2 regions of the Mesorhizobium sp. M0045 genome follow, and region 2 is predicted to be linked to the other one. Evidence: predicted binding sites of a transcription regulator. Region 2 holds the regulator's gene; the other holds the start of a gene.
What was found. Region 2 encodes LexA, which represses DNA repair genes until DNA is damaged. Its sites were predicted from a motif close to TGTTCNNNNTGTGTTCNG; they were not measured.
Positions count from the first base shown of each region.

Region 1: dinB (DNA polymerase IV) is a predicted target of LexA. The motif match lies at 1,842-1,859, and genes of this name have one in related genera.

Region 1 covers NZ_JAMYUY010000001.1:348,263-353,802, reverse strand. Annotated here, with positions in the region: gene NKJ72_RS01790 (FAD-dependent oxidoreductase) at 1-523, shown strand, start outside; gene dinB (DNA polymerase IV) at 549-1,790, opposite strand; partial or broken gene ybiA (riboflavin biosynthesis intermediates N-glycosidase) at 1,918-2,459, opposite strand; gene NKJ72_RS01775 (GNAT family N-acetyltransferase) at 2,559-3,017, opposite strand; gene NKJ72_RS01770 (hypothetical protein) at 3,091-3,453, opposite strand; gene NKJ72_RS01765 (hypothetical protein) at 3,638-3,940, shown strand; gene NKJ72_RS01760 (XRE family transcriptional regulator) at 4,140-4,835, opposite strand; gene NKJ72_RS01755 (hypothetical protein) at 5,072-5,314, shown strand; gene NKJ72_RS01750 (GcrA cell cycle regulator) at 5,436-5,540, shown strand, end outside.
Region 2 covers NZ_JAMYUY010000011.1:177,898-183,437, forward strand. Annotated here, with positions in the region: gene NKJ72_RS19120 (hormone-sensitive lipase) at 1-595, opposite strand, end outside; gene kynU (kynureninase) at 693-1,940, opposite strand; gene lexA (transcriptional repressor LexA) at 2,388-3,122, shown strand; gene NKJ72_RS19135 (ComEC/Rec2 family competence protein) at 3,116-5,540, opposite strand, start outside.

The sequences.
Region 1 (5,540 bases), on a different contig from region 2:
CGGGCAGGTGATGGAGACCGTCGACCATGCCGGGTTCATCGGCCGCAATCCCGGCAACCGGCATGTCTTCGTGGTCACCGGCGATTCCGGTCAGGGCATCACCCATGGGGTTGTTGCCGGCCAATTGGTTTCCGACCTGATCCTGAAGGGGGAAAGCCCTTGGCGGGAACTTTACGAACCCTCCCGCAAGACGGCACGCGCGATCGGCGACTATTTGGTGGAGAATGCGACAGCGATCAGGAGTTTTGCCGAGTATGTCGCGCCTGGCGAAATCGATTCCGCCGATAAGCTGCGGCCGGGAGAGGGCGCTATCGTGCGCGAAGGGCTTACCAAAGTCGCGGCTTTTCGCGATGAGGACGGCACGCTCCACAAGCGCTCGGCCGCATGCACCCATGTCGGCTGCCACGTTCATTGGAACTCATTGGAACGCTGCTGGGACTGCCCCTGCCACGGCTCGCATTTTGCCGTCGACGGCACGGCTTTGAACGGGCCGGCCGTATCGCCCCTGGCTCCTGTCAGATAATTCTTTTTCGCCCCCGCCGCGCAACTCACAATTCCTTCTCGGCCAACTCCCGAAATGCGTCGGGAACCGACCGCTGTAGTCCGAGCGCGACCGAGGCGTAGCCGACCGCCTCCCAGCCGAAGCGGTCGCGGATCTTGTCGATGGCGCGATCCGCGGTCCAGCGCGCCGCGCCCTTCCGGGTGCCGGGGCGGCGGCGGTCGTCGTCGAGCCCGAGCGGCAGTTCCAGTTGCAGGCCGGCATGCTGCTCCAGATGCGATACGGCGATCGCCAGCAGCGAGATTGTCTTTTCGTGCGGATGGTCGATGAGCACCTTGCGCACCAGCGCCTCGGCGATTTCGGCCAGCATGGCGGTTGCCGAAATCGGCTGGTCGAGCGTGACCGAGCGCGTCACCGAGCGCAAATCGGCAAAGCGGACGCGAACCGTCACCGTGCGGCCGGGCCGGGATTTCGCACGCAACCTGGTGGCGACCCTGTCGGCCAGATGCAGCAGGGCGGGGACGAAGACCTGCTCGTCGGCCGATTTTCGGCCGAGCGCCGATTGCGCGCCGGCCGAGCGCGCCCGGCGCTGCGTCTCAAGCTTGCGCGGATCGCGGTTCCACGCCAGCGCATTCAGTTTCTCCCCCGCCGCCGGCCCGAGCAGGCGCTCCAGCGCGCCACTGTTGGTCTTCGCCAACTCTCCGATGGTGTTGACGCCGATACCGGCCAGCCGCTCCCTGGTGACCGGGCCGACACCCCACATCAGCTCGACCGGCAGGTGGTGCAGGAACTCCAGCTCGTGGCGCGGATCGACCACCACCAGCCCGTCAGGTTTTGCGACCTGTGACGCGATCTTGGCCAGATGCTTGGTGCGGGCCACGCCGACCGAGATTGGCAAGCCGAGTTCGGCCCGCACGCGGCGGCGGATCTTGCCGGCGATCTCGGCGGGCGAGCCGAACAAATGGGTGCAGCCGGCGACGTCGGCAAAGGCCTCGTCGATCGAAATCCGCTCGACCACCGGCGTGAAATCGCCGAGCACCTTGATTGCCGCATCGCCCAGCCGCTGATAGTCCTTGAAATGGCCGCCGACGAAAATGAGTTGCGGGCAGAGTTCCCGCGCCCGCCGTCCCGGCATGCCGCCGCGCACGCCGAACGCCTTGGCCTCATAGGATGCGGCAAGCACTACCCCGCCGCCGACGGCAATCGGCTTGCCGCGCAAGGCCGGGTCGAGCAATTGTTCGACCGAGGCATAGAAGGCATCCAGATCCGCGTGGAGGATGTTGGCTTCCATCCGGCCCGTTCGCCCGCGGCGGCTCGAACGCCGCATTGTCTCAAGTGTGGTAGGAACATAAAGAGAACATTGCCGGCGGATTGTCAAGCAGCGGAAGCTGCCGCTGATGACGAGCGGGTGCCAATGTTCAGCCGCGCAGCCGATCGCGGGCCTGCATCAGCGCGAATCCCAACAGGTTCTCGCCGCGCCACAGCAGCGGGTTCACTGCCCTCTCGTCATCCGCCGCAAGACCAATGCCCCACACCCGGTCGACAGGGCTGGCCTCGGCCAGCACCCGGTCATGCGTCGACAGCAGATAATCGCGCAGCACCGCATTCTGTCGGAACTTCTGAAAGCTCCCTTCGCAGACGATGCGATATTTGTCGGCATCCCATTTGGTGCCATCGAAGCCGCTCACCTGACGGCCAAGCTGCTTTGCCTGCTTGGGGCTCGTCGCCCTGAGGATTGCGTTGCCGTCTGAGCATCACCGAACAGGCGAGCCTTCTCGGCCATCATCCAGTGTTCGGCAGTCGGATAGCTCAGGCCATCGATGGTAAAGGGCGCATGCCACCACTGGCTGAAGCACGACGCGGTTATGCGGCCGTCCTTGGACGGCTGATGGCCCCAGAAGAACTTCTGCCGGGGCTTTGCGCGAAAGGCTTTTTCAAGCCACGGTCGGTCGTAAATCATGGGCGAATGGAGCAAGGCGATAGGCCGGCTTGTCAATGCTCCATCCAGGGTGGGGTAGCGAAGATGAGCAGTCGGCGCTGAATGCGATGAAATGCTGATCTACAGCGCCATCTTGTAACCGAGATGACTGGCGGTGAAACCGAGGCGCTCGTAAAAAGCGTGCGCCTCCCGTCGACCTTTGTCCGTGGTGAGTTGGACGAAGCTGCAATTGCGCGAACGGCACGTTTCAATCGCCCATTCGACCATCAGCTTGCCGACGCCGCGCGAGCGCCATTGCCGGGCGACGCGAACGCCTTCGATCTGGCCGCGCCAGGCACCCTTCCTGGAGATACCCGGAAGGAAGGTGAGTTGCAGGGTCCCGACCACTTGCCCGGCCTCGACAGCCACGGCCAGCAACTGGTTGGGGTCGGCATCGATTGCGCTGAAGGCATCGAGATAGGATGGCGCAAGCGGCGTGGATGGGTCTTCCCGGTCTGCGCCGAGCACATCGTCGGCAAGCATTGCAACGATCGCCGGCAGGTCGGGCGCCTGCGCGCTACGGAATTCGATCTCGCTCATCGCGCGAAGACATACGGTGCGACGTCGGCGATCGCAATATCCGTTTTGACTCGCAAGGGAGGCCCGCGCGCCTTCAGGTGATCTCGAGCGCCCAGAGGCGGTGGCCGTAGCGGCGGAAGAAGCGGGCGAAGAGGCGCTGCTGTCTGGCACGGGCGAGGTCGGAGGCGCGCCTTTCCTGCCGCCAGCGCGGCATGTTGCGGAACATCGACAGGAAGCGGGCGGCGTCCTCGAGTGCCTCCTCGGCTGACTGCGCCGGACGGATCGCCGCCAGGAACAGAGCGCGGCTCGGCTTCATCTGGTCAATCGCCGCCTTGCGCTGGCGATGACCCTGGCGTGCCTTGCGGATGCCGTCCTGGCGGATGGCCGCGAAAGCGGCAAGCATGGCCGGGCTGTCGCCGCTATAGCCGCAGGCATGGGCGAACTGGGCTGGGTTCATCGTCGCTCCCTCGCTGCCGGCCGGCTGCGGTTCTGTGGCTCGCGCCGATTCCAGCCCGCATGATATATAAGCATAACTCAAATATCCGAACAAGCGAAACTTTAACGTTGATGTAAGCGGAACCGACTCGACTCCGCCTCGAAAACCGATAATGATGTGGAACAAAGCAGGAACAATGATGGGGATGGCTATGGCATTGGCGGGCAAGGAAGCGACGATCGCCGATGTCGTCTCGATTGCCGTCGAGTGCATCGATTGCGGCCGTAACAGGTGGTGGAAGCCGGCCGAGCTCAAGCGGCATGGGGTGAGGCCGGAGACGCCGCTATCAGCGCTTTCGGGGCGCCTCATCTGCAAGGCCTGCCGTGCCGATGGCCTGCCGGGCGCCGCCGTTTCGATCCAGGCCGCCTTCATCGACGACCGGCAGCGGGTGCGCGCCGAGGCGCACCTGCTCAACGGTCAAGAGCCGGAGCAGTCGAGGCGGGCTTGAGGGGGAACTTCCTTCTCCCCTTGTGGGAGAAGGTGGATCGGCGCGTAGCGCCGAGCCGGATGAGGGGTGCTGGAAGAAACTCGGCGTTAAAATATGAAACGATTTTAAAGCCTTACGTAGCGATCCGTCCGGCACCCCTCATCCGACCGAGCTTCGCTCGGCCACCTTCTCCCACAAGGGGAGAAGGGAAAGCGGTCCGTCAATACCCCAGCAGTTCCTTGAGCGGGATGACGCGGAAGACGTTCTTGATGGCGTAGCGGTTGAAGGTCAGCGTTTTGGGCGGATTGTACTGCTCGACGATCAGTTCGGCGGCGGTGCGCTTGACCAGCTTTTTGATGAAAGCCTTGCCGTTTTGCTCGTTCTCTTCGGGCAGCGTCTCGATTACCACATGGTCGCCGGGCACGGCCTCGCGGCCGCCGCAATAGATCATCTCGCCGGGCTCGTAGCGCGGCACCATCGAATCGCTCAGCACGTGCAGCGCAAACACGTTGCGCAGATGCCGGATCCCCGGCGGCCGCTGGACATAGCCGGCCGGCTGGCCGTTGAAGGTGAAGTCGCCATCGTCGCCGCCGACGGCGGTGCCGAGAAGCTGGATATCCATTGGCCCGGCGGGCAGGGGGCCGGGATCGGTGACGATCTCCGCATCGGCAACCGGCCCGGCATCTTCGAGGAAGACGACCTCGCCCTTGCCGAGCGCCACCGGGTCGACGCGCAGGAAAGCGGCGGTCTTCAAAAGGTTCTCGGTCTTGGGCAGGTTGCGCCCGGTTTCCCAATTGCCGACGGCAGCGACGTCGGTGTCGTTGTGCTCGGCAATGTGGCGCATCACCAGGCCGCGCTGCTTGCGCGCCCGGCGGATCGCCGCCCCGACCTTGATCGACAGTGCAGTTTTCGCCATGGCTCCATCTGAGGCATAAGATTCGGTTTCGTCTATGCAAGAATCGCTTGCACTATGATTTGAGTTATGCTCTTATGCGGGCATGCACAAGTCGCTTCACCAGCTTTCGGTCCTTAAATCCGCCGTTCAGCGCGCCGGGCGCTGGCCTGGAGGCGGTACCGCAAACGATCGCCAAGGCCATGCATGTGCCAACCCTTTCCCCTTCGTCGCGGCTGTCCTCCTCCCCGGCCGGGACGATGCCCGAGGCTCGCGCCTCGGTTCCGGCAGCGCAAGCGGCCGGAACGGCCGGAGCCGTTCCCCTCACGGCTCCGGCCACGAATTACCCGTCGACCGGCAACGCGGGTGCCGCGGTTTCCTGGATCCGTACCGAAGACGGCACGGTCATCGCCTTCGACGAGCGGATGGGCAAGGCAGTCTCCGGCGCAAGCAGGCAGGCGGCCGAGATGAAGCTCGATCGTAGCAGGCCACGCGAAGGCTGATCGGCTTTCCAGCCTGAGAGCCGGCGAAGCCGGCGCCACACACAACCACCCTTGCAGGGAATAAAACATCATGGCCGCCCGCTATTCCGCCTCTGAATTGGAACAAATCGAGAACTTATTGATGAGCGGGCTGTCGGCCGCGAAGATCGCCACCCGGTTGACCGCGCTGGGCGGCCGCCCGGCCTCGCGCGCGGCCATCATCGGCATCGTCCACCGCACCGCCCGT
Region 2 (5,540 bases):
CCTCGGCCTCATCGATCGCCAGCGTCTCGTTCATGCCGGTGCGCATGATCGGGCGCAAATCATACACTCCCGAGATCGACACCACGTGACGAACGCGCCGGACCACTTCGGGCGCCAGCGGCGTCGTCCTGGTAACCATCCGGCTAACAAGATGGCCGCCGGCCGAGTGCCCGGTCAGCATCAGCGGCCCTGCGACCATCGCCGCCGCCTTGCCTATCGCCGCGCCGACTTCTTTGACGATGCCGCCAATGCGTATCTGCGGACAGAGCGTGTAGGACGGCATGGCAACTGCATAGCCGCGATCAACAGCGCCCGCGGCAAGATGTGACCAGAAACTCTTGTCGAATGCCATCCAGTAGCCGCCATGGACGAACACCACGACCCCCTTCGGCTTGGTGGCCGGCAGGAAAAGATCGAGCCGGTTGCGCGGGTTATCGCCATAGGCCAGGTCGAGCCGCGCCCTGCCCTCGGTCGAAAGCGCCTCGCGGAAAACCTGCGCGGGCTCGACCCAGGCCGCCGGCCAGCGATCGCTGCCGGCTATGTTGGCGCCGTTGGCATAGGCGTTGTCCCAATCGGCAATGTGACGTTCGAACACCCTGCGCCCTCCCTGGCAATTATGGCCTTGCAACCTGGCCGCGAGCATCGCGCGGCGCGTCGTCGCCAGCCTCACGATTCCAGCTCTCGCATCGATCTCAAGTGACAGCCGCCTTGATGGCGAAGCGCGCATCCTTCCACGCACCGGTGCGCAGGATGTCCTCAAGCACTTCGACGGCCTGCCAGACATCGGCATAGCCGACATAGAGCGGGGTGAAGCCGAAGCGCATGGTCGATGGCGCGCGAAAATCGCCGATCACACCACGTTCGATCAGCGCGCGCATGATCTGGTAGCCATGCTCATGCATGAATGAAATCTGGCTGCCGCGTTTTTCCCCGTCGCGCGTGCTTTCGAGCGTGAGACCGTAAGTGCCGCACTTTGCCTCGACAAGCTCGATGAACAGATCGGCCAGTGCGATGCTCTTCTTGCGCACCGCCGTCATGTCGACATCGTCCCAGATGTCGAGCGCGCCCTTCAGCGTGCGCATCGAAAGGATCGGCTGGGTGCCGCACAGAAACCGGCGGATGCCGGTGCCGGCCGCATAGCCTGGCTCGAAGGCGAAGGGCCGTGCATGGCCCCACCAGCCGGTGAGCGGCTGCTGGATGTCGGAAAGATGCCGCTCAGCCGCATAGATGAAGGCAGGCGCGCCCGGGCCGCCATTCAGATATTTGTAGGTGCAGCCAACGGCAAAATCGGCGTTGGCTTTGTCGAGCTCGACTGGCATCGCGCCAGCGGTGTGGCAGAGATCCCAGACGATCATCGCCCCGGCTTCCTGGGCCCTGCGCGTCAGAGCCGGCATGTCGCGCAGTTCGCCCGATTTGTAGTTGACGTGGTTGACCAGCACCACGGCGGTGCGATCGTCGATCAGCTCCTCGATGGTCGGCGCGTCGACCCCCGAGAGGCGCAGCAGCGCATCTTTTCGCGTCGAAACCACACCCTCAGCCATGTAGAGGTCTGTCGGAAAACTATCGCCCTCGGCGACGATGGCCTGCCGCTCCGGTCGCATGGCCATGGCGGCGTGCAGCAGCTTGTAGATGTTGACCGACGTCGTGTCGCAGACCACCGTCTGGCCGACCGCGGCACCGATCAGGCGCCCGAGCTGGTCGCCAAGTTCAAGCGGCATGTTGAACCAGCCGGCCGTGTTCCATGCGCGGATGAGATCATGCGACCATTCCTCGGTCGCGGCCTTGTACAGTTCATCGAAAGCGGCACGTGAAGCAGCTCCTAGCGAATTGCCGTCGAGATAGATCACTCCTTGCGGCAACACAAAGCGGTCACGTATCGCGCCCAGCGGATCTGCGGCATCCATCGCCTTTATGGCCGCGAGATCGGGAATTCCTGTCATGATTTGTCTGCTCCCCCCAAAGATTCAACGCAACGCCCGACACGTATCGACTGTTCTTCCATTACCGGGTGGCGCGTAGCAAGGCTCCACCGGCGAGAAGCAGCCTGACCAGGCGGTGGAAACCAGGAATTAACCCAAGGTTGGCGTTTTGAGTTCGTTTCGTTCACGGCGCATTGACCAACCGCACAGTCGATACGGGTTCAATTCCGTGCCCTTTGCCGACCGACCGCCGATGCCAGTGCCGCCTTCTAGGAGGCCAGAACGGCGCAAACGAAAGCAGAATCAAGGCGATGAGGCTCGCGGCGGTAAAAATACGGTACGCCGGTAGGGGACGTCGTTTGTTTCCCGAGCCTTAACGCATTCATTAAACTTTAAACAGTTGCGGAACACAACTGGAACAGATAGTGTCTGTTCTGGGTTTGTTTTCTGATTCTGTTGGGGGTCGCTATGCTGACACGCAAACAACACGAACTGCTTATGTTCATCCACGAAAGGTTGAAGGAAAGCGGTATCCCACCTTCCTTCGACGAGATGAAGGAAGCGCTCGACCTGGCTTCCAAATCCGGAATCCACCGACTGATTACGGCGCTGGAGGAGCGCGGCTTCATTCGCCGTTTGCCCAACCGGGCCCGTGCGCTGGAGGTACTACGCCTGCCTGACTCGATCGCCCCCGGCCTCAATGCGGCACGCAAGTTCTCGCCGAGTGTCATCCAGGGCAGTCTTGGGCAAGGTGCCCCTCGGCAGGGCAAGCCCACATCGTCGCGCGTCCCTGCAGCCGGCAATGACGACGATGTCGTCGCCGCCGTTTCGATCCCGGTAATGGGCCGCATCGCCGCTGGTGTGCCGATCGATGCTATCCAGCACCAGACGCATTCGATTTCGGTGCCGCCGGATATGATCATGGGCGGCGAGCATTATGCGCTCGAGGTCAAAGGCGATTCGATGATCGAGGCTGGCATTTTCGACGGCGACACGGTGATCATCCGCAACGCCGATACGGCGAGCCCCGGTGAGATCGTGGTGGCCCTGGTCGACGAGGAGGAAGCGACGCTGAAGCGGTTCCGCCGCAAGGGCGCCTCGATCGCCCTGGAGGCCGCCAATCCGGCCTACGAGACGCGCATCTTCGGACCAGACAGGGTCAAGGTGCAGGGCAAGCTCGTTGGGCTGATCCGCCGCTACTGAGTTGCGCCCTTGGTGCCGGCTTTTGGATTGTCGGCCCTGCGGTATGGCGGCAGGCCGCGCGCCGCGCGTGAAAATTTCCGCTGCACGTGCCAGGGCCGGTATGATTTTTCGACGGCGAAGCGGATTTCGGCGCGTGTTGCCGCTTGTGGATCGAAATAGACGGCCGCACTTCCCGCGCGCGCCAGTTGCCGTTTGGTGACGACGAGGACCAGCCGGTCGTAGTAGCAGGGATTATGGGCGGTGGCGTCGTCGATGACGATCAAGCTGGCGAAGGCGCAGGCTGGCCGTGCGGTATCGCGGTCCTTGGCTTGCGCAATGATCGCGCCGGATGGATGCCTGGCGAGGCAGAGACCGTCCGTGCAAATGAACGGCATGCCCGGCGGTAGGTCGGCCGGATCGGCAATGTCGAATTGCGGATCGTTCTTTCCAGGTGTTTCCGGCGCGACGATAGCCTCTGATGTGAGCGCGCGTTTCCAGTTGTCGATGGTGAACTCATTCGGGCGTGCCCGGTTGACCGCGAGCTCACCGCTGCCGATCGGCAGCGCGACCAGCCGTGCGTCCTCCGAGATCAATACGTCGGGTACGCGCGTCTGCGTTGTCGTTAGCAAGCCAGCGAGCGCAAAAGGAATTGCCGCGAGCCGCAACCAGGTCGTCGCCATGCTGGCAATGACGAGGGCGATCGTCACCAAAAGGACAGATCTCAGCGAAATCAGTCCGACCGCATCGATCGGCGAGCGCTCGGAGATCCACCCGGACAGGGCGATCATCGCCGTCAGCCCGTTGCCCATCACGTAGAGGAAAGGCCCATCCGCGCCGAACGGCATCGCCAGCGCGCTGAGCACGGCAAAGGGCATGACGACCAGTGAGACGATAGGCATGATGGCCAGATTGGCGAACAGGCTGAGCGGCGCTACGCGCTGGAAATGCCATATGGCGAAAAGCGCCGTGGCGCTCCCTGCAATGATCGAGGTCATCGCCAGGCCGCCCATGCCCAGCAGGACCTTTCGAGTGGCCAAGCGTAGCGGCGATCGCCGGGGCGGCGGCGTGGTGGCCCTGCCGGTGCGGTAATCGGACCAGCCGGCATAGGCGCCGACAAGGGCCGCCGTCGCGGCGAAGGACATCTGGAAGCTCGGACCGACCACCTCGTGCGGCGACACTACGATGACCGCGATGGCCGAGATCGCCAGATTGCGCATGGTGAGCGCGGCCCGGTCGAACAGCACGGCGATGAGCATCACCGCCAGCATGATGAAGCTGCGTTCGGCCGCCACCACAATGCCGGAAAAGACGAGGTACGCCGCAATCGAAAAAAGCGCGGCGGCGGCGGCATATTTTTTGACCGGCCGTCGCGATGAGAAGTCGGGAAACAGCGCAAAGGCACCGCGCAGCAGCGCCATGATGGTGCCGGCGACCAACGCCATATGCAGCCCCGAGATGGAGATGATGTGGTAGATGCCTGTACGCCGCATCGCTTCGTTGATCTCCTCGGGAATGCCGGCGCGCACGCCAACGATCAGCGCAGCAGCAATCTCGCCCTCGGCGGCGCCGATGCGGCTGCGGATATGGTCGGCGATGGATTCGCGCGCGTCTTCGATCGCGGAAGAAAGCCGCGCGGCAAGCGGCATGCTGCCCGACGCCACGACTTTCGGATTCCCGAGAAAGAAGCCGCTGCCGCCGATGCCCGCGAAATAGCTGTCGAAGGAGAAATCATAGCTGTCGGGCCGCACCGGGCCGGTCGGCGGCAGCAACCGCACATAGCCGGCGATCTCGGAACCAGCGGCCAGCTCAGCCGGTATCTTCATCGCCGAAATGCGGACCCGTTCCGGCATGTAGCGCAGCGTCGGCCTGGCGGTTGAGATCACATCGATCGTCAGCCTGATGCGGCCACTCGCCATGGGCTCGTACGATACGACACGACCCGTCAGCCGCGTCGAGATTTCGGAACCGAGCATATGCGTCCCGACACGCCAGGTCTCGAACTTGGCGGCAAGCACGCCAAGCGCGCAGAGCAGCGCCACCATGAAACACAGGCGCGTCCTGGGCCATGAACGCGAGACGACCGTACAAAGGGCCGCGAGGAGCACGATTGCGATCGGCTGCGGAAAGGCTGGCTCCACCGACAGCGCGAAATATACGACCACCCCGCATGCGAGGAACACCGGCACCAGCAGGAAGGCGACGCCACGGTCGAGTTCCAGGCCGGCTGCCGAGGTTACGCTGTTGCGGATACGGGACGGTGACGGGAGGCGGAAACGACGGCGTAGGCGCACGATGGGCTCGCCCGCGGGCACGAGAACCGTTGCTGGGTCGCTGGCCGGCAGCGACGGAGCATCGAAGCGCGGAGCGGGCAGCAATGCCGATACCGGCAGGGCAGGCGGGGGAGCGGCAAACAGCAAGCGTTCGCTGACGCCGCTGCCA